Regions from separate parts of the Mesorhizobium sp. P2_F5 genome, predicted to be linked through region 1. Evidence: riboswitches for the same ligand, from Rfam matches in the RefSeq annotation. Region 1 holds a riboswitch; each other region holds the start of a gene.
The links. A riboswitch is a leader RNA that binds a small molecule or an ion and turns the genes downstream of it on or off. The one in region 1 is predicted to bind cobalamin.
Positions count from the first base shown of each region.

Region 2: another riboswitch for cobalamin. It lies ahead of AC1DYO_RS06705 (DUF1636 family protein); the one in region 1 lies ahead of AC1DYO_RS01675 (aromatic ring-hydroxylating oxygenase subunit alpha).
Region 3: another riboswitch for cobalamin. It lies ahead of AC1DYO_RS14330 (CbtB domain-containing protein); the one in region 1 lies ahead of AC1DYO_RS01675 (aromatic ring-hydroxylating oxygenase subunit alpha).

Region 1 is NZ_JBFUEY010000001.1:350,856-358,264, forward strand. It holds gene bglA (beta-galactosidase BglA) at 1-820, shown strand, start outside; gene AC1DYO_RS01660 (ABC transporter ATP-binding protein) at 879-1,991, shown strand; partial or broken gene AC1DYO_RS01665 (DUF680 domain-containing protein) at 2,057-2,239, opposite strand; gene AC1DYO_RS01670 (DUF680 domain-containing protein) at 2,338-2,544, opposite strand; cobalamin riboswitch at 3,046-3,247, shown strand; gene AC1DYO_RS01675 (aromatic ring-hydroxylating oxygenase subunit alpha) at 3,365-4,612, shown strand; gene AC1DYO_RS01680 (FAD-binding oxidoreductase) at 4,650-5,750, shown strand; gene AC1DYO_RS01685 (hypothetical protein) at 5,917-6,069, shown strand; gene AC1DYO_RS01690 (nucleotidyltransferase family protein) at 6,069-7,409, shown strand, end outside.
Region 2 is NZ_JBFUEY010000004.1:30,224-37,632, forward strand. It holds gene AC1DYO_RS06695 (NADH-quinone oxidoreductase subunit A) at 1-334, opposite strand, end outside; gene AC1DYO_RS06700 (winged helix-turn-helix domain-containing protein) at 668-1,867, shown strand; cobalamin riboswitch at 1,897-2,101, shown strand; gene AC1DYO_RS06705 (DUF1636 family protein) at 2,141-2,569, shown strand; gene cobW (cobalamin biosynthesis protein CobW) at 2,572-3,624, shown strand; gene AC1DYO_RS06715 (cobaltochelatase subunit CobN) at 3,739-7,404, shown strand; gene cobG (precorrin-3B synthase) at 7,401-7,409, shown strand, end outside.
Region 3 is NZ_JBFUEY010000009.1:1,500-8,908, forward strand. It holds gene AC1DYO_RS14310 (heparan-alpha-glucosaminide N-acetyltransferase) at 1-349, opposite strand, end outside; partial or broken gene AC1DYO_RS14315 (MFS transporter) at 557-1,756, shown strand; gene AC1DYO_RS14320 (aromatic ring-hydroxylating oxygenase subunit alpha) at 1,757-2,920, opposite strand; gene AC1DYO_RS14325 (gamma-glutamylcyclotransferase) at 3,040-3,732, shown strand; cobalamin riboswitch at 3,801-3,996, shown strand; gene AC1DYO_RS14330 (CbtB domain-containing protein) at 4,033-4,212, shown strand; gene AC1DYO_RS14335 (CbtA family protein) at 4,228-5,037, shown strand; gene cobU (bifunctional adenosylcobinamide kinase/adenosylcobinamide-phosphate guanylyltransferase) at 5,030-5,542, shown strand; gene cobO (cob(I)yrinic acid a,c-diamide adenosyltransferase) at 5,542-6,156, shown strand; gene cbiB (adenosylcobinamide-phosphate synthase CbiB) at 6,294-7,271, opposite strand; gene cobD (threonine-phosphate decarboxylase CobD) at 7,270-7,409, shown strand, end outside.

The DNA.
Region 1 (7,409 bases):
CGAAGTCGGTGATTCGCAGCGCGGGCTGGAAGTGGTCGCCGCCTACACGGCCGGCGGCAAACGCGTCCACATGTGCTATTCCTTCGATTTCCTGGCGCCGGAAAAGATCAGCGCCGCCAAGGTGCGCCAGGTGCTGGAAGCCTTCGGCAAGGTCGCCAGCGACGGCTGGTCATGCTGGGCCTTCTCCAATCATGACGTGATGCGTCCGGCCTCGCGCTGGGCCGCCGATGAGACCGATCCGGCCGCCTATCTCAAGGTGATCTCGGCGCTGCTGATGTCGCTGCGTGGCTCGGTCTGCCTCTATCAGGGCGAGGAGCTTGGGCTGGGCGAAGCCGAGCTTAAGTTCGAGGATCTGCAGGACCCGTACGGCATCCGCTTCTGGCCCGAATTCAAGGGTCGCGACGGCTGCCGCACGCCGATGGTGTGGGACGCCACCGCCAGCAATGCCGGCTTTTCAACGGCCAAGCCCTGGCTGCCGGTGCCCGGCAAGCATTTGTCGCAAGCGGTCAATGTTCAGCAGGGCGACGCCGCCTCGCTGCTCGAGCACTACCGGCGCTTTCTCGGCTTCCGCCGCCAGCATCCGGCGCTGGCCAAAGGCGACATCGAGTTCATCGAAAGCGAGGGCGACACTGTCGCCTTCACCCGCCGTGAGGGCAATGAGCAGATCGTCTGCGTCTTCAATTTGGCCAGCAGGCCGGCCGAGGTCAATCTCGGCGGCCAGGCGCTGCAACCACTGCCAGGGCACGGTTTTTCGGGACAATCCGGCACCGGTTCCATCCGCCTCGGCGGCTACGGCGCCTGGTTCGGGCGTATCGACTGAGTTTTGACGAAACTGAATTTCTTGAGGAAATCTCTAGGGAAATCACTGGGAGGAAATCATGGCCGATGTCACGCTGAGACAAGTGAAGAAATCATACGGCAATCTACACATTCTCCACGGCATCGACCTCGACATAACGTCGGGCGAGTTCATCGTCTTTGTCGGTCCGTCGGGCTGCGGCAAGTCGACCTTGCTGAGGTCCATCGCCGGGCTTGAGGAAATCACCTCCGGCGAGCTGAAGATCGCCGGCGAGGTGGTCAACGACGTGCCGCCGTCGAAGCGCGGCATCGCCATGGTGTTCCAGTCCTACGCGCTCTATCCGCACATGACCGTCTACGACAACATGGCGTTCTCGATGAAGATCGGCAAGGAAAGCAAGGCCGAGATCGACAAAAGGGTGCGGCAGGCAGCGGAGATCCTGCAGCTGACCAAATATCTCGACCGTCTGCCCAAGGCGATGTCGGGCGGCCAGCGCCAGCGCGTCGCCATCGGCCGCGCCATCGTGCGCAACCCGAAAGTGTTCCTGTTCGACGAGCCGCTTTCGAACCTCGACGCCGCATTGCGCGTTGCTACCCGCATCGAAATCGCCAAGCTCAAGGAATCGATGCCCAACACGACGATGATCTATGTCACCCACGACCAGGTCGAAGCGATGACGCTGGCCGACCGCATCGTCGTGCTGAAGGACGGCCATATCGAGCAGGTCGGCACGCCGATGGACCTCTACAAGAAGCCCGGCAATCTGTTCGTTGCCCAGTTCATCGGCTCGCCGGCCATGAACATCCTGCCGGCAACGATCGACAAGACGGGCGATCCGACCATTGTCAGCCATGTCGGCGGCCGCAAGGCGACGGTGCCGATCGCGACGCCGGCGTCCGCCAAGGGCGCGGCGGTCAGCTTCGGCGTGCGGCCGGAGGATCTGTCGGTCGCCACCGGCGCGGAATATCTGTTCGAGGGGGTGGTGGACTATGTCGAGCAGCTCGGCGAGGTCCAGCTGGTCTATGTCGACATCGGCCGCGCCGACCTGCCTCTGGTGACCAAGCTGCCCGGCAATGTCGAGGTCAAGCGCGGGGCAAAGCTGCGGCTGACCGCGGATGCCGGCGACCTGCACATCTTCGACGCCGACGGACACTCCTTCTCGCTCAAGCCCCTGGAAGTGAAGGCGGCCTGAGAGCCGGCTCCTCGTATCGGCATGAAAAAAGAGCGGCGGGCCAGGCCCCCCTTCAACAGCTTGTAGACCGGCGAACCGGTGTTCGGTACCGACGACGTGCGGGTATTGTCGACGTTGACGGTCGCCTGGTTGTCGACGGCGCTTGAGCCGACATTGTCGTTGCGGGCATAAGCACTGCCGGCGGCAATCAAAAGCGCAGCGGCAGCAAGAGCAATCTTCTTCATTTCAAGTCTCCTGAATTTCATCATGCGGCAAAGCGGCCGGTGATCCCGCCGCTCTGCGTCTTGTTCGATGTTCGACTGGGATCGTTTTCGGAAAAACTCTGAGGTCAGATCCCGATCGGCTGTTAGCGGTTGCCGAAGAGGTTACGGTCGGCGCCCTGTGCAGGGGCCTGAGCAGCCGAATCCGACTTCACGATAGCAGCGGTATGGCCGCTGTCGGTCGACGTAACCGCAGGCTGGTTCGAACCATTGGAACTGTAATTGTCGCTACCAGCGAAGGCGCTGCCGGTGATGGCCAAAACGGCGGCGGCAGTAAGGATGATCTTTTTCATTTTTAGTACTCCAGTTTGTCTGTCCGTCTAGCGGCGTGTCCTGGGAGGATTTCGCGTCGTTCGGACAGCCCCGATGTGGGAAAGCCATAGGCTGGTTTCCAATCACGAAGTTGTTCCGTGTGGACCACGACTCTGCACCTTGAAATTGTGCCAGAGAGTTCCCTCATGGTGCTTTATTGCATTGTTTTCAGATAGTTATGTCGAACCGAGCGGTTCGCTCCGGTGTCAGCTTTCGGGCCGTCGTTCACACCGTCCTGCACGCATTGTCAACAGAAACGAACCGTTCGGTTCGATTTTAGAGATCGCTAATAGTAACTTTTCGATACTGTTAACCTATTTTGCCGGCGCAGGGGGCTGGATTCGAAGCGATTCGAAACGGCGAGGATCGCTTCCCAAGACAGGATTTCAGCCGTTCAGTCGTCGGCTGAAGCGCATGCCGCGCGTGTCGCGCCGCATGGATACGATGTCGCTTTCATGCCGATGTCGCGATCGCTGCCGTGGTTAGATGATCACATCTCAGGTGCCGCTTCGTGACGACGCAGCGGAGAATTGGGAAGCCGGTCAGAATCCGGCGCTGCCCCCGCAACGGTGGTGGAGTTCAAGTCGCAACGGGAGACCACTGGGCAACAGCCTGGGAAGGTGTCGCGATGGTCCGCAAGGACAACTCCAGAGCCCGGAAACCAGCCCGAGATGCTTGAACTCGACTGATCGCGGTGGGCGGTCAAGAGGTGGGTAGCGCATGTCCGGCGGCTTGCCGGCCTGCGGCCGATCCTTCCTCCATCACCACCAAGTTCAGTCCTTAAACCACGAGGACGGAACTATGGATGCGCGCAACGATATGCTGAGGCTCTTGAATGGCCGCAAGCAAGGCTTTTCGCTGGAACAGCCCTTCTACACCGACCCGGACTATTTCAAGCTCGATATGGAGCTGATCTGGTATCGCGACTGGCTGTTCATCGGCCATGATTGCGAGCTGCCGAAGCCCGGCAGCTATATTACCGTTCAGATCGGCGACTATCCGGTGGTTCTGGTCCGCGACCAGAAGGGCAACATCAACGCCTTTCACAATTCCTGCCGCCATCGCGGCAGCCGCGTCTGCAACACCGAGAAAGGCACGGCGGCAAAGCTCGTCTGCCCCTATCACCAGTGGACCTACGAGCTGGATGGCCGGCTCTTGTTCGCCCGCCAGATGGCCGAGGGTTTCGACAAGAGCCAGTTCGGCCTGAAGCCGGTCGCCTGCGAAAGTGTGGCCGGTTACATCTTCATCTGCCTGGCGAAAGAACCTGCCGACTTCGCGCCGATGCGCGCCATGATCGAGCCCTACCTCAAGCCGCATCGGCTGAATGAAGCCAAGATCGCTTTCGAATCGACCATCGTCGAGAAGGGTAACTGGAAGCTGGTCTGGGAAAACAACCGCGAGTGCTATCACTGCGCCGGCAACCATCCCGAGCTCTGCAAGACCTTCCCGGAAGCGCCGACGGTGACCGGCGTGCAGGGCGCCGACAGCGATCCGGAGATGCTGGCGCACTGGGCAAAATGCGAAGCGGCGGGCCTGCCGAGCAAATTCCGTATCGATCCGGCCGGGCAGTACCGCGCCACCCGCGCGCCGCTGCTGCGCGATGCGGTCAGCTATACGATGACGGGAAAGCGCGCGGTGACGAAGAATCTGTCCGACACCGTTGCCGCCGACCGCATCGGCACCTTGATGCACTATCACTATCCGACGACCTGGAACCACATCCTGATCGACCATGCGGTCACTTTCCGGGTTCTGCCGATCAGCGCCACCGAAACCGCGGTGACGACAAAGTGGCTGGTGCACAAGGATGCCGTCGAGGGCGTCGACTACACCATCGACGAACTCATTCATGTCTGGACCGAGACCAACGACCAGGACCGCCGCATCGTCGAGGAAAACGCCTTCGGCATCCTGTCTCCCGCCTATGAGCCGGGTCCCTATTCGGAGCTGCATGAGGGCGGCGTGATCCAGTTTGTCGAATGGTACGCAGCCTTCATCGGTCCGCGCCTCGCCGAAGGCGGCCGGCCGGCGCTGCGCAGCGTGGCGTGAGCTCAAGCAGGCGAAGAAGGACCAGAGGATGAATGCGATGACGGATCTTGGCCTCTATCGCCATCTCGACCAGATGGCGCCGTGGAACGACAGGCTGCAGGTGCTGGAAGTGATCGGCGTCGCCGACGAGGCGCCTGACGTAAAGACCTTCACCTTTCGCTCCGACAACCAGACCTGGTTCCGCTACCAGCCGGGCCAGTTCTTGACGCTGGAACTGCCGACGCCGGACGGGCCGCTGATGCGCACCTACACGCTGTCGTCGTCGCCGTCGCGGCCATTCTCGATCGCGGTGACGGTGAAGGCGCAGGCCGGCAGCATCGGCACGCGCTGGATGTTCGACCATCTGGTGCCCGGCTCGCACGTCAAGGCCTATGGGCCGGCCGGCGACTTCTCACTGCACAGCCACCCAGCGGCTAAATATCTGTTCATTTCGGCCGGCTCCGGCGTGACGCCGATGATGTCGATGCTGCGCTGGCTGAACGACTGCGCGCCATGGACAGATGTCGGCTTCGTCAATTGCGCGCGGCGTGCGGAAGAGATCATCTTCCGCAAGGAACTCGAACTGCTCGGCGGCCATATGCCCGGCCTATCGCTCGGCTTCATGATCGAGGAACGCTCGAGCCGTGAAGGCTGGTACGGTCATATGGGCCGCATCGACGCGATCCGGCTGCCGCTGCTGGCGCCCGACTTCCGCGAACGCGAGATCTTCTGCTGCGGCCCCGATCCGTTCATGCGCGCCGTGCGCGGCATGCTGGATGCCGCCGGCTTCGACATGACGAAATACCATCAGGAGAGCTTTGCCGCGCCTGCGGTGGAGGAAGTCCCGGCGCCGTTTGCCTCACCCGCCGAAGACGGCACTGCTGTCCCTGGCGAAGCCGTGACGCCGATCCGCTTCTCGCTTTCGGAGGTCGACGCGGACTGCGTCGCCGGCCAGACCGTGCTGCAGACAGCGCGCAGCTCGGGTGTGCGGATACCTGCGGCCTGCGAGTTCGGCCTGTGCGGCACCTGCAAGGTGAAGAAGGTCTCCGGCGCTGTCGAGATGAGCCACAATGGCGGCATCCTCGACCACGAGATCGATGACGGCTTCATCCTTGCCTGCTGCTCGAAACCGTTGTCGGCGCTCGAGATCGAGGCCTGAGCGGCGCCGACATCGCCGCAACTGGTCACGAGGCGCAGGCATGGCGCTCGCGGGTCTTAGTCTTGCCAAGCAAGGGCCAACTGATCTAGACGCACCTTTGGAAGGGCCTGCCAGACCGTGAACCGGGGGCGATCCCTTCAGGGGCGTCCGCGACGGGGATAGAGCGATGCAGCAGCGGGTCTACGCGATCGTCGCTGTCGCCCGGGCGCGCGAGGCGGGCATTGTACTGACCATGCTCGACGAGGTCCTGGCCTTACGCCGCTCTCTCGACGTCGTAAGGCTGGCCATGCAAACGCGGGCAGGGAAGAAGACCGAGTGATGGCCAAGGCTCTTCGCCGCATCGGCCGCCGGTTTCCGGACTATGGGTGGTCATGGCCCACAGGCGGCCTCGACCAGCTGCTAAAGGCCGCATTGTTGCCTGATGAAGAGGCGGCCGGCCGTTACGCTGCGCGTTGGCTCGATGACAACGACATCGACCATGTCTCCTTCCGTGAACATCGGCTGCTGGCGGCGATCTCCGACAGGTTTGGCCGCAAACTCGCCGGCCACCCGGCGCATCCACGCCTTGTCGGCCTGCAAAAGATGCTGTGGACCAAATCGCGGCTGGCGATGCGTGAGGCCGAGCCTGCCCTTCAGGCCATGGTCGGTGCCGGCTGCGCGGTCATGCTGATCAAGGGCGCCAGCCGCATCGCGGTGAACGCATCGGCGCAGCGCGGCCGGGTGGCGCACGACATCGACATATTGGTGCGCCCGCAAGACATGCTCGCCGCCTTCGACGTGCTGACGCAGCGCGACTGGCAGATCGCAACCGGCGTCAGCCCGCAGTTCCTGCGCACCAGGCTGGCGTCGTTGCGATCGATGAATTTCTTCAAGGGTAATTTCGGCGATATCGACCTGCACCAGCAGGCCTATGACGGATCGCAGCAAAGCGCGGAAGATGATCTGGCGATCTGGCAGCGGGCGCGGTTTGCCGAGTTCAACGGCGTCCGCCTGCTCGTCCCATCACCTGCCGACCGCATGACGCTCGCCATCGCGCATGGCGGCCTCGATGCCCATACCCACAGCGACTGGCTGGTCGACTGCGCCGTCGCCATCCAGGGCGGCGAGGTCGACTGGGACGTATTTGCCGACATCGTCGCCAGGCGCCACCTGGCCGTCGCCGCGGCGGTGGCGCTGTCCTACCTCAGCCTGGAGATCGGCATTGCGGTGCCACCGGGCGAACTCGCACGAACGGTAGCGAGCGCCGATCGCGCCGGCCTGTCGCGCTGGTCCTCGGTCTTGCAAGCCAAGCCACGCACCGATTTCGGTGGCCTCGTCTGGCTGTCGCGCGGCTTTGCCAAGCAACTGCGCCTGAAACGCAAGAAAGGCCGCCTGCAGCAGCCGGCAGCAACCGTCTGGCGCGGCAAGCCGGTCTTGCGCAGGGCAAAGCCGGCGCCGGCGGCCTTTGCGCTTTCGCAGGCTCTGCCGTCTCCGAACATGGCTGGCGAGATGATGCTGGACGTCACCGTCAGGATCGTCGTTCCGCCGGTGCGCCGCCGAATCGAAATGGAGATCAATGCCGGCGGCCAGCATGTCGCCCGCCTGCGCTCGCTGGTGATCAGCCGCGCCGGCGGGGAAAAGGTGCTGCATTTTCGCGGTCGGGTTAGCCTGGGGGAGGCC
Region 2 (7,409 bases), on a different contig from region 1:
CATAGGCAAAGCCGATGGTCAGCACCGCCAAAAACACCATCATCGACCAGAAACCGAGCATGCCGATCTTCGAGAACGACACCGCCCACGGGAACAAGAAGGCCACTTCCAGATCGAAGATGATGAACAGGATCGACACCAGGTAGAAGCGGATGTCGAACTTCATGCGGGCATCGTCGAACGAGTTAAAGCCGCACTCATAGGCGGAAAGCTTTTCCGGGTCGGGATTGCGGTAGGCCACCAGGAACGGCGCGATGATAAGCGCCAGGCCGACGACCGCCGCCACGGCGATGAAGAGGACGATGGGCAGGTACGAACTGAGCAATGCGTTCATGCTGCGGCTTTCCGTTGGCGGCCAATCCACTTTGATTACAGCAACCAATCCTAATGCGGAAGCGTGACAGTTTAACCGCTGAACCGTTTTAGGTGCCTATGCTGCAACGCGGCGAGGGTTAGCGCAGGGCTTTCGGCGAAGCAAGTCAAACCTTGTTCAAAACGCAGTGCTGGACGGCAGGTCGGGAAAAACTGGTCCGATCCGCTCCTGTTTGATTTCCTTCGCTTTTTACTCCACTTTTGTCTCCTGACATGTCTCCCGCCACAAGCCTGCTAGCATCGCCGGAATCACCGGCTAAAAATACGGCAACAGGACCAGGGCAAAGGCATCTTGATGAAGGACAAAATATCGCTCGCCATGGCCAGGCGGATCGCGCTTGGCGCGCAGGGTTTTATCGACCCGCGGCCGGGCGGCACACCGGACCGCCGCCACTTTGCTCGGGTGCTTTCGCGCACCGGCCTGCTGCAGATCGATTCCGTCAGCGCCGTGGTGCGCGCTCACTATATGCCGCTCTACTCCCGCCTTGGTCCCTACCCGCTCGCTCTGCTGGACAATGCCGCCGTCACCCGCAAGCGCACCGTGTTCGAATACTGGGCGCATGAGGCCTCCTTCCTGCCCGTCGAGACCTGGCCGCTGATGCGCTGGCGCATGCAGCGCGCCGAGAGCGGCGACGAAATGTATCTGGGCCTCGCCAAATGGGGCCGCGAGCACGCCGCCTATATCGAGGAGATCTACCGAGCGGTCGCCGAGCGCGGTCCTATCGCGGCTTCCGCGCTGGAAGGCCAGAAGGGTTCGGGCGGCTGGTGGGGCTGGAGCCACGCCAAGCACGCCTTTGAATGGCTGTTCTGGGCCGGACGCATCACCACGGCGCACCGCCGCGGCTTTGAGCGCTTCTACGATCTGCCCGAGCGCGTGCTGCCGCAGGCGATCCTCGATCTGCCGGTGCCGGCGGCCGAGGACGCGCACCGCGAATTGCTACGCATTTCCGCTCGTGCCCATGGCATCGCGACGTCAGGCGATTTGCGCGACTATTTCCGCCTGTCGCCGGCCGACATGAAGGGCCGGCTGGAGGAACTGGTCGAGATGGGTGAGCTGCTGCCGGTGCGCGTCGAAGGCTGGGACAAGCCGGCTTACCTCTATAAGGATGCCCGTCTGCCACGCAGGATAGAGGCTCGCGCCCTGCTGGCGCCGTTTGACCCGGTCGTCTTCGAGCGCTCGCGCAGCGAGCGTCTGTTCGATTTCCACTACCGTATCGAGATCTACACCCCTGCCGACAAGCGCCAGTATGGCTACTACGTCCTGCCCTTCCTGCTCGGCGACCGGATCGTGGGGCGCGTCGACCTCAAGGCCGATCGCCCGGCCAGTGTGCTCCGCATCCATGCCGCCTATGCCGAGCCCGGCGCGCCGCCGGAGACCGCCGCGCAACTCTTCGAGGAATTGAAGCAGATGCAGGGCTGGCTTGGGCTTGAGCGGATCGAGGTGACGCCTGCCGGCGACCTTGGACAGCCTTTGGCCGACATCGCGGTGTCGTAGCCGTGCGTTGACATCGCCGCCCGCAAAAGCCTAAATCCGGTCCAGACGGTCCCCTGCCCGCAACGGCTGGGGCCAAGAGGGAATGCGGTGCGGGACTTCGGTCTCAAATCCGCGGCTGTCCCCGCAACTGTAAGCGAAGAGCCAAGGCCGAAAGCCACTGGATAACACCGGGAAGGCGGCTAACCAAGGCGACGACTCGCGAGCCAGGAGACCTGCCGTCTGCGACTATAGAATCCGATCGCCCGGCGGGTTTCCGGGCAAGGAGCCCGGTTTTTGGACCAGAACAGCAGTTTTTCGGCTGGCACAGCGGATGTTTCGTCCGCCGATAGCGACGCATTGACTGGCGTGACCGTCATCGTCTGCGCCTCCTGCCGCGACGAGAGCGGCTCCGACGCCCACCCCCGCGCCGGCGAATTGCTGGCCGACGACACGCGTCGCGTCGCAGCCGAAGACAACATCCGCGTCCGCACCGTCGAATGCCTCGGCAATTGCAAGCGAAGGCTGAGCGCCGCGATCCTGCGCGACGGCTGCTGGAGCTATGTCTTCGGCGATTTGACCCCGACCAGCGGCGCCGATCTCGTCACCGGCGCAAAACTCTTCGCCACCTCGACCGACGGCCTCATCCCCTGGCGCGGACGGCCCGATAGCCTCAAGCGCGGCCTCGTTGCCCGCCTTCCACCCCTCGACATGCTGAAGGACTGACCATGAACGCTCCAAATCCGGCCGGCAATCTCTCCCGTGTTCCCTGCACCGTCGTCACCGGCTTTCTCGGCGCCGGCAAGACGACGCTGGTCCGCCATCTCCTGGAAAACGCCGGCGGCAAGCGCATTGCCATCATCGTCAACGAGTTCGGCGACATCGGCATCGACGGCGAAATCCTGAAAGGCTGCGGCATCGACACCTGCCCCGAGGAAAACATCGTCGAACTGGCCAATGGCTGCATCTGCTGCACCGTCGCCGACGACTTCGTGCCCGCCCTCGACAAGATCCTGGCGCTGACACCGAAGGTCGACCACATCCTGATCGAAACCTCAGGCCTCGCTCTGCCCAAGCCGCTGGTCCAGGCGTTCCAGTGGCCAAGCGTGAAGAGCCGGGTCACGGTCGATGGCGTCATCGCCGTGGTAGACGGCCCGGCACTGGCCGAGGGCCGCGTCGCCAACGACATGGACGCCTTGCAGGCACAGCGCGTCCAGGACGAGACGCTCGACCATGACGACCCGGTCGAAGAAGTCTTCGAGGACCAGATCGCCTGCGCCGACTTGATCATCCTGTCGAAGAGCGATCTGATGGATTCAGCCGGTTCGGCCCGCGCCAACGCCATCATCAATGAACACTCCGCCCGCGCCGTGAAGATCGTGCCGACGGCGCACGGCAAGGTCGATCCATCCGTATTGCTCGGCCTCGGCCTCGCCGTCGAGGACGACATCGAGAACCGCAAGTCGCACCATGACGGCGCTTTCGACCACGAGCATGACGACTTCGACACCTTCATCGTCGACATTCCCTCGATCGCCAATCCCGACGAGCTGGCCAAACGCGTCGCCACAATTGCCGAAGAAGAGAATGTGTTGCGCGTAAAAGGCTTCGTCGATGTCGGCGGCAAGCCAATGCGGCTTCTGCTGCAGGCCGTCGGCCCGCGCGTCAACCATTACTATGACCGCGCCTGGACGGCCGAGGACGACCGCCGCTCGCGCCTCGTCGTCATTGGCCTGAAGGGGCTGAACCGTCCGGCGATCGAGCGTATACTCGCCGGCTGACCCAGGAGCAATTCCAGGAAAAGTGTGGAACGGTTTTCCCACAGGAATTGCGTAAAAACAAGGAGATAGAGCGGTTCGCCGTTTCCGTGAAACGGTGAAACGCGCTAGGCCGCAATGCATATACTCACCACGACCTCCGCCTCGCTCGACGATCTCGCCGAGCCAGTTGATCTCAGGCAGACGCCGGCGGATATCGTGGCCTTGTCCTTCACCGACAGCGATCTCGCCGGCCTGGCGGCGGCGTGGAAGGCCGACGCCGGCCGCCTGCCCTCGATGCGGCTGGCGGCGCTGCGCGACCTGCGCCATCCCATGTCCGTCGACCTCTGGGTCGACAGCGTCGCCCGCCACGCCAAGGTGATTTTGGTGCGCATCCTCGGCGGCTATGACTGGTGGCGCTACGGCTGCGACCAGCTTGCCGCGACTGCCCGCGCGCGGGGCATCAAGCTGGCGCTGCTGCCCGGCGAAAGCCACGACGAGGATCTCAGGCTGATCGAAGCCTCGACCCTGCCGCGCGCGGAACTGGACGCGCTGCTGGGGTATTTCCGCGAGGGCGGGCCAGAGAATATGACGGCACTGATGCAGCGGCTGGCTGGATTGGCCGGGTCGGATGTCGCGGCGGCTGAGCCGGTGGCGGTGCCGAAGGCTGGCTACTACGAGCCGGGCAGCGGCGTCGTTCCCCTCCCCCTCGAGGGGAGGGTCCGGCCGCAGGCCGGGGGTGGGGTCCTCTCCGAAGCGCGCCGACCTAAAGAAGCGCCACATCCAGTCGTACCGACCCCACCCGGCCCTGCGGGCCACCCTCCCCTCGAGGGGGAGGGAGACGCCGCTCCCATCATCCCCATCCTCTTCTACCGCTCAATGCTGCTGGCCGCCGATGTCGCGCCCATCGACGCGCTTTTTGCAGCACTCCGCCAGCGCGGCATCACCCCTGTTCCAATCTTCGTCTCCAGCCTCAAAGACCCAACCTCGCTCGCCTTCGTCGAAACAGCACTTGCCTCGCTAAAACCCGCCGCCATCATCACCGCGACCGCCTTTGCCTCCGGCGCCGAACCGGGCGTCGAAACCCTGTTCGACCGCGCCGGCGTGCCGGTCTTCCAAGTCATCGTCGCCACCACCCGCCGCGACGTCTGGGACAACAACCAGCGCGGCCTGGCACCGGCCGACCTTGCCATGCATGTCGTGCTGCCCGAACTGGACGGCCGCATCCTCGCCGGCGCGATTTCCTTCAAGGGCGAAAGCGAGACCGACCCCGCACTCGGCCACCGCGCCTTCGCCAACCGGCCGGAGCCGGATCGCGTGGCGCAGGTGGCGGATAGGGTAGCGGCTTTCATCCGGTTGCAGGAGGCGCCCCGCGCCAAGCGCAAGCTGGCGATCGTGATCCCGGACTATCCGAGCGCCCCCGGCCGCACCGGCTATGCCGTGGGCCTGGATGTGCCGTCGAGCGTGCTGGCCATGCTGCATGACCTGAAGGAGCAGGGTTATGTGGTTGAAGGGATTCCGCAAACCCCGCGTGGGTTGCTGGATGCGTTGGAGCGCAGCGGTGATGGGTTGTGGTTGGAGGAGTATCTCGACTTATCGAAGGAGTTGCCGGTTGAGGCAATTGCCAAAGTAGCGGCCGCTTGGGGAAAGGCTGAAGACGAGACGGGTTTGCGCGAGGCGCCCCCCTCTGTCCTGCCGGACATCTCCCCCACAAGGGGGGAGATTGTGCCGTCATCTCCGCTTTCGCTAATCTCAACCGTTGCAGGAAGAGAGCCGGCAACGGAACTGCCAATCTCCCCCCAAGTGGGGGAGATGTCCGGCAGGACAGAGGGGGGCGCGACAGAACGCCGACATTCGCGGAGCACTCGCGAAAAACACTTCCCCTTCCGCGCCGCCATCTTCGGCAACGTCACCGTCGCCCTTGCCCCCGACCGTGGCCGCTCGGCCGATCGCCGCGCCGACTACCACGACCCGACACTCCCGCCGCGCCACGACCTGATCGCCTTCGGCCTGTGGCTGCGCAAATCCCTAGGCATCCACGCCCTCATCCATGTCGGCGCCCACGGCACGCTGGAATGGCTGCCCGGCAAGACGGTCGCGCTGTCGCAAGCCTGCTTTCCCGAGATCGTCACCGGCCCGCTGCCCGTCATCTACCCCTTCATCGTCTCCAACCCCGGCGAGGCGGCACAAGCCAAGCGGCGCATCGCCGCCGTCACCCTCGGCCATCTGCCGCCGCCGCTGACTGGTGCTGGCCTTGACGAGGAGCAGCACAAGCTCGAACGGCTGGTCGACGAATACGCCCAGGCCGACGGCCTCGACCGCCGCCGCCGTGATCGGCTGGCGAAACTGATCGTCGACACCGCGCAAAAAACCGGGCTTGCCTCCGAAGCCGGTGTCGCCAGGACCGACGCGCCCGACGAGGCGCTGCGCCGCATCGATGCCTGGCTCTGCGACCTCAAGGATTTCGCCATCAAGGACGGCCTGCACATCTATGGCCGCACACCAAACGACGAGCCCGACGCCATGCGCCGGCAAAGCGCCGAAGCCGAGAAGACGGCGCTGCTTGCCGCGCTGGACGGCCGCCATGTCAAGGCAGGTCCGGCCGGCGCACCGGCGCGCGGCCGTTCCGACGTGCTGCCCACCGGCCGCAACCTCTTCACCTCAGACCCGCGCACCATGCCGACGCCGACCGCCTATGATCTGGGCAAGGCGGCGGCGGAAGAAGTCGTGCGCGGCTACATGCAGTCGCATGGCGACTGGCCGCGCTCGCTGGTTATCGATCTCTGGGGCTCGGCCTCGCTGCGCACCGGCGGCGAGGAGATCGCGCAAGGCCTGGCGCTGATGGGCTGCCGGCCGCAATGGGATTCTGCCACCGGCCGCATCACCGGCATCGAGGTGCTGCCGCCGGCCACCCTCAGCCGGCCGCGCGTCGATGTCACCTGGCGCATTTCAGGCCTGTTCCGCGACATGTTCCCGACCCAGATCGCGCTGATCGACGCCGCCGCCAACGCGGTCGCCGCCCGCGACGAGGACGATTCGCAAAACCCGCTCGCCGCAAAGACCCGCGCCGACGGCAAGATCAGCCCGCGCATCTTCGGTACCTCGCCCGGCACCTATGGTGCCGGCGTCGAGGATCTTTTGTCGAGCGGCGACTGGGGCGCGCGCGAAGAGATCGGCCGCGCCTATCTCGACGCGACATCGCATGCCTATGGCGGCGCCGAGGGCGAAGGCATCGCCTCGCCCGGCGCGTTCGAAACCCGCATCGCCGAGGCCGATCTGCTGGTCCACACCGGCGACGACCCCGGCCGCGACATTCTCGAAGGTTCCGCCGACGTCGCCTTCATCGGTGGCTTTTCGGCGGCGCTTGCAGCACTCGGCCGGAACGCCGACGTCATCGTCCTCGACACCACGGACGCGCAAAAGCCAAAACCGCGCTCGGTCAGCGAGGCAGTATCGCGGGTGGTGCGGGCACGCGCCGTCAATCCTCGCTTCATATCTGGCCAGATGCGGCACGGCCCGCGCGGCGCCTCCGAATTCGCCGAGACGGTCGACCGTCTCATCGGCTTCGCCGAGACCACCCACGCTATTTCAGGTGCGCTGATCGAGGCCGTGCACGACGCCTATGTCGGCGATCCCGATGTCCGTGCCTTCATCCTGCGCGAAAACCCGGCCGCCGCCAAAGTGATCGCCGAACGCTTCCTGTCGGCGCGTCGGCGCGGGCTCTGGCATCCCCTGCGCAATTCCGTCGACGACGATCTCGCGGCCTTGATCACCGAAGCCGAGGCGCTCGGGGTCGCGGCATGAACGCC
Region 3 (7,409 bases), on a different contig from region 1:
TGCCGAAGAAGATGAAGCTGTCCGGCGTGATGAAATACGTGACCGCCGAAATGGCGGCCGCCGCGACAGTGACCATGGCAAAGCGCCTCCAGAAGCCGTTCCAGCGGATCTGCCTGCCATGGGCGAGAAACAGGCTGACGCCGACCAGGAACAGGAAGGTCGAGGCGATGCAGCGGGCATAGATCTTCCACCAGCCGAAGGCGGTGAGGCCGGGGTCGGTGTAGTGGAAATTCTCGAGATCCCAGGTGAGGTGGTAGCTGGCCATGGCGATCAGCGCGATGCCGCGCGCGATGTCGATGGCCGTGATGCGCTTCGGTTGATCCTGAGGGGGTGCGGTATGGATGCTCATGGTCTCGCGATCTGATTCAGCCCCAAAGACGACTATCACGGTTGCACCGGACAAAAGAAGGCCGTGCGGCTGCATCAGGCGGTGCTTTAGGCCAGAGCCGGAAAGCCTTTGACCGAATTCGCTTTTTGCCGGGAAGGCGTCGGTTTCCTGTTACTGGCCAAGGAATTGCCAGCCCAGATTGATGCGCGAATCTGCTTTGGGGAAGCAATGTCCACCCATGTGCGCCATCCGATCTGGCTTCCGGCCTTGCGTCCGGCGGATGCGCGCACCTTTGCCTCGCTCTATGCTGTGGAATCCTTCGCCCGCGCCACGGTATCGAGCGTCATCCCGATCCAGGCCTACGAGATCCTCCACAACGAGCAGATCGTCTCGATCCTCTACACCATCGTGGCGCTGCTCGGCCTGTCGGTGACGCTGTTCATGCCGATGCTGATCCGCCGCTTTGCCCGGCGCTGAGTCTATACCGCCGGCGCCTGCCTGCTTGCCATAGGCTCGCTGTTCTTCGTCACCCACACGCTTGCCGGGCAGCTAGCCGGCATGCTGTGCCGCGTCATGGGGGCGAGCGCGCTGTCGATCACGCTCAACCTCTACATCATGGACCACATCCGCAAGACCGACTTCATGCAGGCCGAATCGCTGCGCATGGCATGGTCGATGCTGGCCTGGACCGGCGGGCCGACGCTCGGCATTTTCCTCTACACACGCTACGGCATCTATGCCGCGCAAGGCGCGGTGGCGGTGTTCGCGCTGGCCTTGCTGGCGTTGTTCTGGACCTACAGGCTGGGCGACAACCAGTCGATCCGGCCAGGCAGGACACGGCCGGCCAATCCGCTCGCCAATGTCGGCCGCTTCGTCGCCCAGCCGAGGCTCAGGCTTGCCTGGCTGATCGCCTTCGGCCGCTCCTGCTTCTGGACGACGTTCTTCGTCTACGGGCCGCTGTTCATGGTCATCACCGGCGAGGGCGAGCTGGCCGGCGGCCTCTTGGTTTCGGCCGGCAATGCGCTGCTGTTCATGGCGATCTTCTGGGGCAAGGCGGGAAAACATTTCGGCGGCCGGCGCACCATGACATTCGCCTATTTCGCCATGTCGGCGACGCTGCTGGCGGCGGGCGCGGTCGGCGCAACCGCGCCGCTGCTCACCGGCTTCTTCCTGCTCTGCGGCGCCTTCTTCACCATCGCGCTCGATGCGCTCGGCTCGACCGCCTTCATGCGCTCGGTCAGGCATTATGAGCGGTCGCAGATGGCTGCGGTCTACCGCACCTATCTCGACTTTTCCGAGCTGACGCCGCCGCTGGTCTATTCCGTGGTGCTGGCGTTTTTCGGCCTGGGTTCGGTTTTTGTCACCCTGGGCTTGCTGGCGGCCGTCTGCGGATTCGTCACGTGGCGCTATCTGCCGAAATCGCTTTGATCAGGATGCCGCATGGTGCTCGCGCACCCAGTTGTGGAAACGGTGCAGGTCGTACTCCTCCGGCATCAGCACACCGGCCTGGTGGCGCATCGAGCGCAGGCCTTTCTGGTTGACCTCGCAGATCGCCGCATCTTCTTCCAGTACCTGGGTGCCGAAGGCGACGACATTGTCGATGTCGGTCTCAGCCAGCGCCTCCGGTGCGAACAGCCATTCGGCGGTGAGCTCGGTTTGTTCGGGGCCGAGCGGCGTCAGCCGCACGGTGCGGACATAGTCGACATGGCCGACGATGAACATTGACGGCAGGCTGGTGGAATAGGTCTGGCCTGCTGCGCGTTCGGCCGGTGTCAGGCCGGAGAAGACCGGGCCATGCGCCTCTCCATCGCGCGACCAGGTCTCGGCACCGGTACGCAGTCCGCCGGAAAACTCCGGCGCGTCATTGTCGGCATGGCGGACCCAGTCGGGGTCGTCGCGCCGACTCATAAGGCCGCGGCCGTAGATCGGCACCAGTCGCGACAGGTCCTTGTGGACGCCGGGGCAGTGCAGGCACTCGTTGAAGTTTTCCCAAAAGATCTTCCAGTTGCAGTTCATCACCTTGCGCAGCACATGGCCTGACACCAGCGTTTCCAGCGGCCAGTTGGCGAGGTCGCCGGATGCCGGATCGAAGGATGCCTGCGCCGAGCCGGCCGCATCCTCCTGCAGGTTGACGAAGACAAAGCCGCGCCACACCGACAGCGCAACGCGGTAGAGCGGATGATCGGCCTTATCGAAACCCTCGGGCAGCGATTTCGAGGGAACGCGCACGAGATCGCCGCGCAGCGAATAGGACCAGGCGTGGTAGGGGCACGTGATGAGCCGCGCCTTCAGCCGGCCTTCGCTTTCCTGGCAAAGCTGCGAGCCGCGATGCCGACAGGTGTTGTGGAAGGCGCGCAGTTCGCCGGTGTCGTCGCGCAGCACGACGATTTCCTGCGTGCCGACGCGGAACGTCCTGAATGCCAAAGGCTGGGCAAGGTCGGTCTCGCGGCAGACGAGCAGCCAGCTTTTGTACCAGATGGCGTCGAGATCGCGCTGGTAAGCCTCGGTATCCCAATAGGCCGAGGACGGCAGCGTCGGCTCGGCCTTCGTCAAGCCGTTATAGGGGTCGTGCTGGCCCGGATTGGGTTGCATGGCTGGCTTCCTCTAGGGATACGTCAGCCGACACCCCGGCAAATCGTTTGTCAATCACGGCTGACATTGCCGGTTGCCGGTGCTGCGCATAATCATGTCCGGACATGGGGATTCGGAAATTGGCCGCACGACAGATGTCGCTTACGCCGGAACTGGTCGCGCGCTGCTGGCGCGAGATCAGGGACCCCGGGCCGGATCCGGACGCGATGCACCTCGATGACAGCGACTACGATTCGCTGCTGGATGAATTGCAGGCTGAGCTCCCCGATAGCGAACCGCTGTGGCTGTTCGGCTACGGCTCGCTGATCTGGAAACCGGAAATCGAGTATATCGAGGACCGCGTTGCGCTGGCACGCGGCTGGCACCGTTCCTTTTGTATGAACATGACGCGCTGGCGGGGCACCAAGGAAAGCCCCGGCTTGATGATGGCGCTCGACAGTGGCGGACAGTGCAAAGGCGTGGCCTTCCGGCTGGCCGACGACAACCGACGACAGCAGCTGGGCCGGCTCTTCCGGCGCGAAGTCACGCTGAAACCGACAAGCTACCGGCCACGCATGCTGAAGCTTGCAAGCGAGGCCGGTCCGCTCAGGGCGCTGGCCTTCGTCATCAACCGCAACGGCCTGACCTATTCCGGCCCGCTCGACGAGGCGAAGGTCGTCGACAGGCTGGCCACATCCTGCGGGCACTGGGGGTCGGGCGCCGACTACCTCTACAACACGGTGAAGAATCTGGAGGAGCGCGGCATTCACGACCGCCATCTGTGGCGGCTGCAGCGACTGGTTGCGGAGCGGATCACCGCCTTGAACCCCTGAGGCCTGAGTGGCGCATTCGCGCTGTTGGCTGCCGGAATTTGGTTTGCCGGATGCGGCTGTTTCAGCCTATAGTCATGCATGTCGTCGGTTCCGTTAGGGACCAAGAGGGAATGCGGTGAGGGCTGACTTGTTGCCCAATGCCGTGGCTGCCCCCGCAACTGTGTGCGGTAGTCCTCTCCAAGCCACTGAGGATTTTTTCTTCGGGAAGGTGGGGAAGGGCGCTGATCCGCGAGCCAGGAGACCTGCCGGCGACAGGGAACTGACTTCGATGCCCTCGGGTGGAGGGCGAAAGGACAAGATATGAATACCGCTTCCGTCTCCCTCGGCGCTTCCGTCTCCTCGCAGTCGCGCTTCATGCAGCTCGTGCTTAGCGCGTTTCTGGGCATTTTCGTCATCGGCGTTGTCGGCTTCTCGCATATCGATGCGGTCCACAATGCCGCGCATGACTATCGCCATTCGATGGCGTTTCCCTGCCACTGACGAGGATCTGACATCATGAACCTGTTTCGCAACGTCGTGTTCGTCGCGGCGATCGCCGGGCTCGTGGCCGGCGTCGTTCTCGCCTGCATGCAGGCCTATGCCACCGTGCCGCTCATCCTGAAGGCGGAAGTCTACGAACAGGCCGGTGGCGGCCATAAGCATGAGCATGCCGCAGCGCCCGCCGCCAACGCTACGGACACCAATGCCATGAGCACCGCCGCGCCGGCGGGAAATGCCATGAGCAGCGCAGCACCCGCACCGGCTGAAACGGCCGCGCCAGCGGAGGACGAAGGCTGGGCGCCGGCCGACGGCTTCGAGCGCTTCGCCTTCAGCGTGCTGGCCAATATCGTCACCGGCATCGGTTTCGCGCTGGTCCTGGTGGCGGTTTCCGAATTCGCCGGCGGCATCGGCAACTGGCGCCAGGGCGTATTCTGGGGTCTGGCCGGCTTTGCCGTGTTCACGCTGGCGCCGGGCCTCGGCCTGCCGCCGGAACTGCCGGCAATGCCGGCGGCCGATCTCATGCCGCGCCAGATCTGGTGGGTGGCAACGGTTGTGGCGACTGCTATTGGCCTTGCCTTGATCGCCTTCCGCACGTCGGCGCCGTTGACTGTCCTAGCCGTCGTCCTGATTGTCGCCCCGCATATTGTCGGCGCGCCGCAGCCGGACAGTTTCGAGACGCCGATCCCGGAAGGCCTGCATCATCAGTTCGTGGTGGCGGTGACGGTGACCAATCTGGTGTTCTGGCTGGTTCTCGGTGCGGTTGTCGGCGTGGTGCGCGGACGTTTCACCGGTACGGCGACCAGCCTGCGCGACAGCTTTGCCTGATCGCAGTTTAACCTTCATCATCGGCGGTGCGCYCTCCGGCAAGAGCGCGCATGCCGAAACCCTGGCGACGGCGCTGCCGCCGCCATGGGCCTATATCGCCACCGCTGAAGCCTATGACGATGAGATGCGTGAGCGTATCGCGCAACACAGGTCGCGGCGCGGCGAGGGGTGGGCGACCATCGATGCGCCACTCGATCTTGTCGGTGCACTGGAAGCCTTGCCCGACGACCAGCCGGCGCTTGTCGATTGCCTGACGCTGTGGCTGACCAATCATATGCTTTCCGACCATGATCTCGAGATGGAATGCCGGCGGCTGGCCGACGTGCTGTCGCGGCCGCGCGGACCGTGGTTCGTGGTCTCCAACGAAGTCGGGCAAGGCATCGTGCCGGACAATGCGCTCGCGCGCCGGTTCCGAGACGCCGCCGGCCGGCTCAACCAGCAGGTCGCGGCAATTGCCGATACGGTGCTACTGATGGTGGCGGGGCTGCCGCTCAAGGTGAAATGATGACCGACATCGACGCAAAGGACGAGGAACGCCACCGCGCCAAGATGGCCAAGCGCAAGGCGGTACAGGATGCCGAGGTCGCGGAAAAGACGGTCGAGAAGGGCCTGTTGATCGTCAACACCGGACCCGGCAAGGGCAAGACCACGGCTGCCTTCGGGCTGGCGCTGCGCATGCTCGGCTACGGCAAGCGCGTCGGCGTCGTCCAGTTCATCAAGGGCAAATGGCACACCGGCGAAAAGGATGCTTTCGCGGCGTTCGGCGACCGCGTCGTCTGGCACACAATGGGCGAGGGGTTCACCTGGGAGACGCAGGATTTGAAGCGCGACATTGCGGCGGCCGAAGCGGCCTGGGCCAAGGCGCTGGAGCTGATTGCCGATCCCTCCATCAGCCTTGTTGTGCTCGACGAACTCAACATTGCGCTGCGCTACGACTACCTCGATCTCGATAAGGTGGTGGCAGCGCTCAAGGCACGGCGCGAAGGCCTGCATGTCGTCGTCACCGGCCGCAATGCCAAGCCGGCGCTGGTCGAGGCGGCCGACCTCGTCACCGAAATGGGCGTGACCAAGCACCATTTTTCCGCGGGCGTGAAGGCGCAGCAGGGGATCGAGTTCTGAGAGTTTTTACCCTCCCCCTTGTGGGGAGGGTCGATCCGCAAAGCGGATCGGGGTGGGGGTTCTCGTAGGGCGCAGTCCCCCACCCCGGCGCTTCGCGCCGACCCTCCCCACAAGGGGGAGGGTGAGGGTGAGGGGGCTCAGAACGTCACCGCGATAAGCACCGCCGACAGGATCCCGAACAGCGCGATCAGCAGATAGTCGGCGACCTGATACAGTTTCAGCGCCCGCCTGATGTCGAGGCTCTCGGCTTCGCGGCGACCGCCTTCGCCCATGAACGCATCCTCGACGACAACGCCGCCATAGGTACGCGGGCCGGCGAGCGCCAGGCCGAGGGCGCCCGCCATCGCCGCCTCCGGCCAGCCGGCATTGGGCGAACGGTGTTTTTTGGCGTCGCGCCGCACCGCTTCCCAGGCGTTGCGGGGATCGGCGCCGTCAACAAGAAACGCGGCGGCAACGATCAGCAGCGCGGTCAGCCGGGAGGCCGGCAGGTTGATCCAGTCGTCGAAAAGCGCCGCCGCGCGGCCGAAGGCCTCATGGCGCGGGGTCCGGTGGCCGATCATCGAATCGGCGGTGTTGGCGGCTTTGTAGGCGACGCCGCCGGCCAGCCCGCAGACCCCGGTCCAGAAGGCGGGGGCGACGATGCCGTCGGAAAAATTCTCGGCCAGGCTTTCGATCGCGGCGCGGCTGACGCCAGCATGGTCGAGCTTTTCGGGATCGCGGCCGACGATGCGGGCAACCGCAATGCGGCCGAGCGCCAGCCCGCCTGTGTCCAGCGCATCGGCCACCGCTTCGACATGCTCGGTAAGGCTCTTCTGCGACAACAGCGACGAGGCCAGAATTGCCGTGACGATCATCCCGGCAGGAAAGAGCTGCCAGAGCAGGAGTTGCACGACAAAGGCAATTGCTGCCGGCACCAGCACGATGACCAGAAGCGCCTGTACGCCCCGGCGGCGACGCGAGGCGTCGGAATCAGTGGCGCGGTTGAGCCTGAGGTCGAGAAAGGATATCAGCCTGCCGAACCAGGTGACAGGATGGCCAACGGCACGAAACAGCCAATCCGGGTAGCCCAGGATGCGTTCGATGACCAGCGACAGGAAAGCGATCAGGATCGACATGAAGCTTTCTGATGGAGCGATTGCTGCGGTGGATCATGGTGGATCCCTTGGCCGGGCGAGCGCGCTCTTCCCTCACGCGCCACAGCCTTTCGTCGATCTCTCGACAGGTATCAATCCGCACTCCTACCCGCTTTTCGA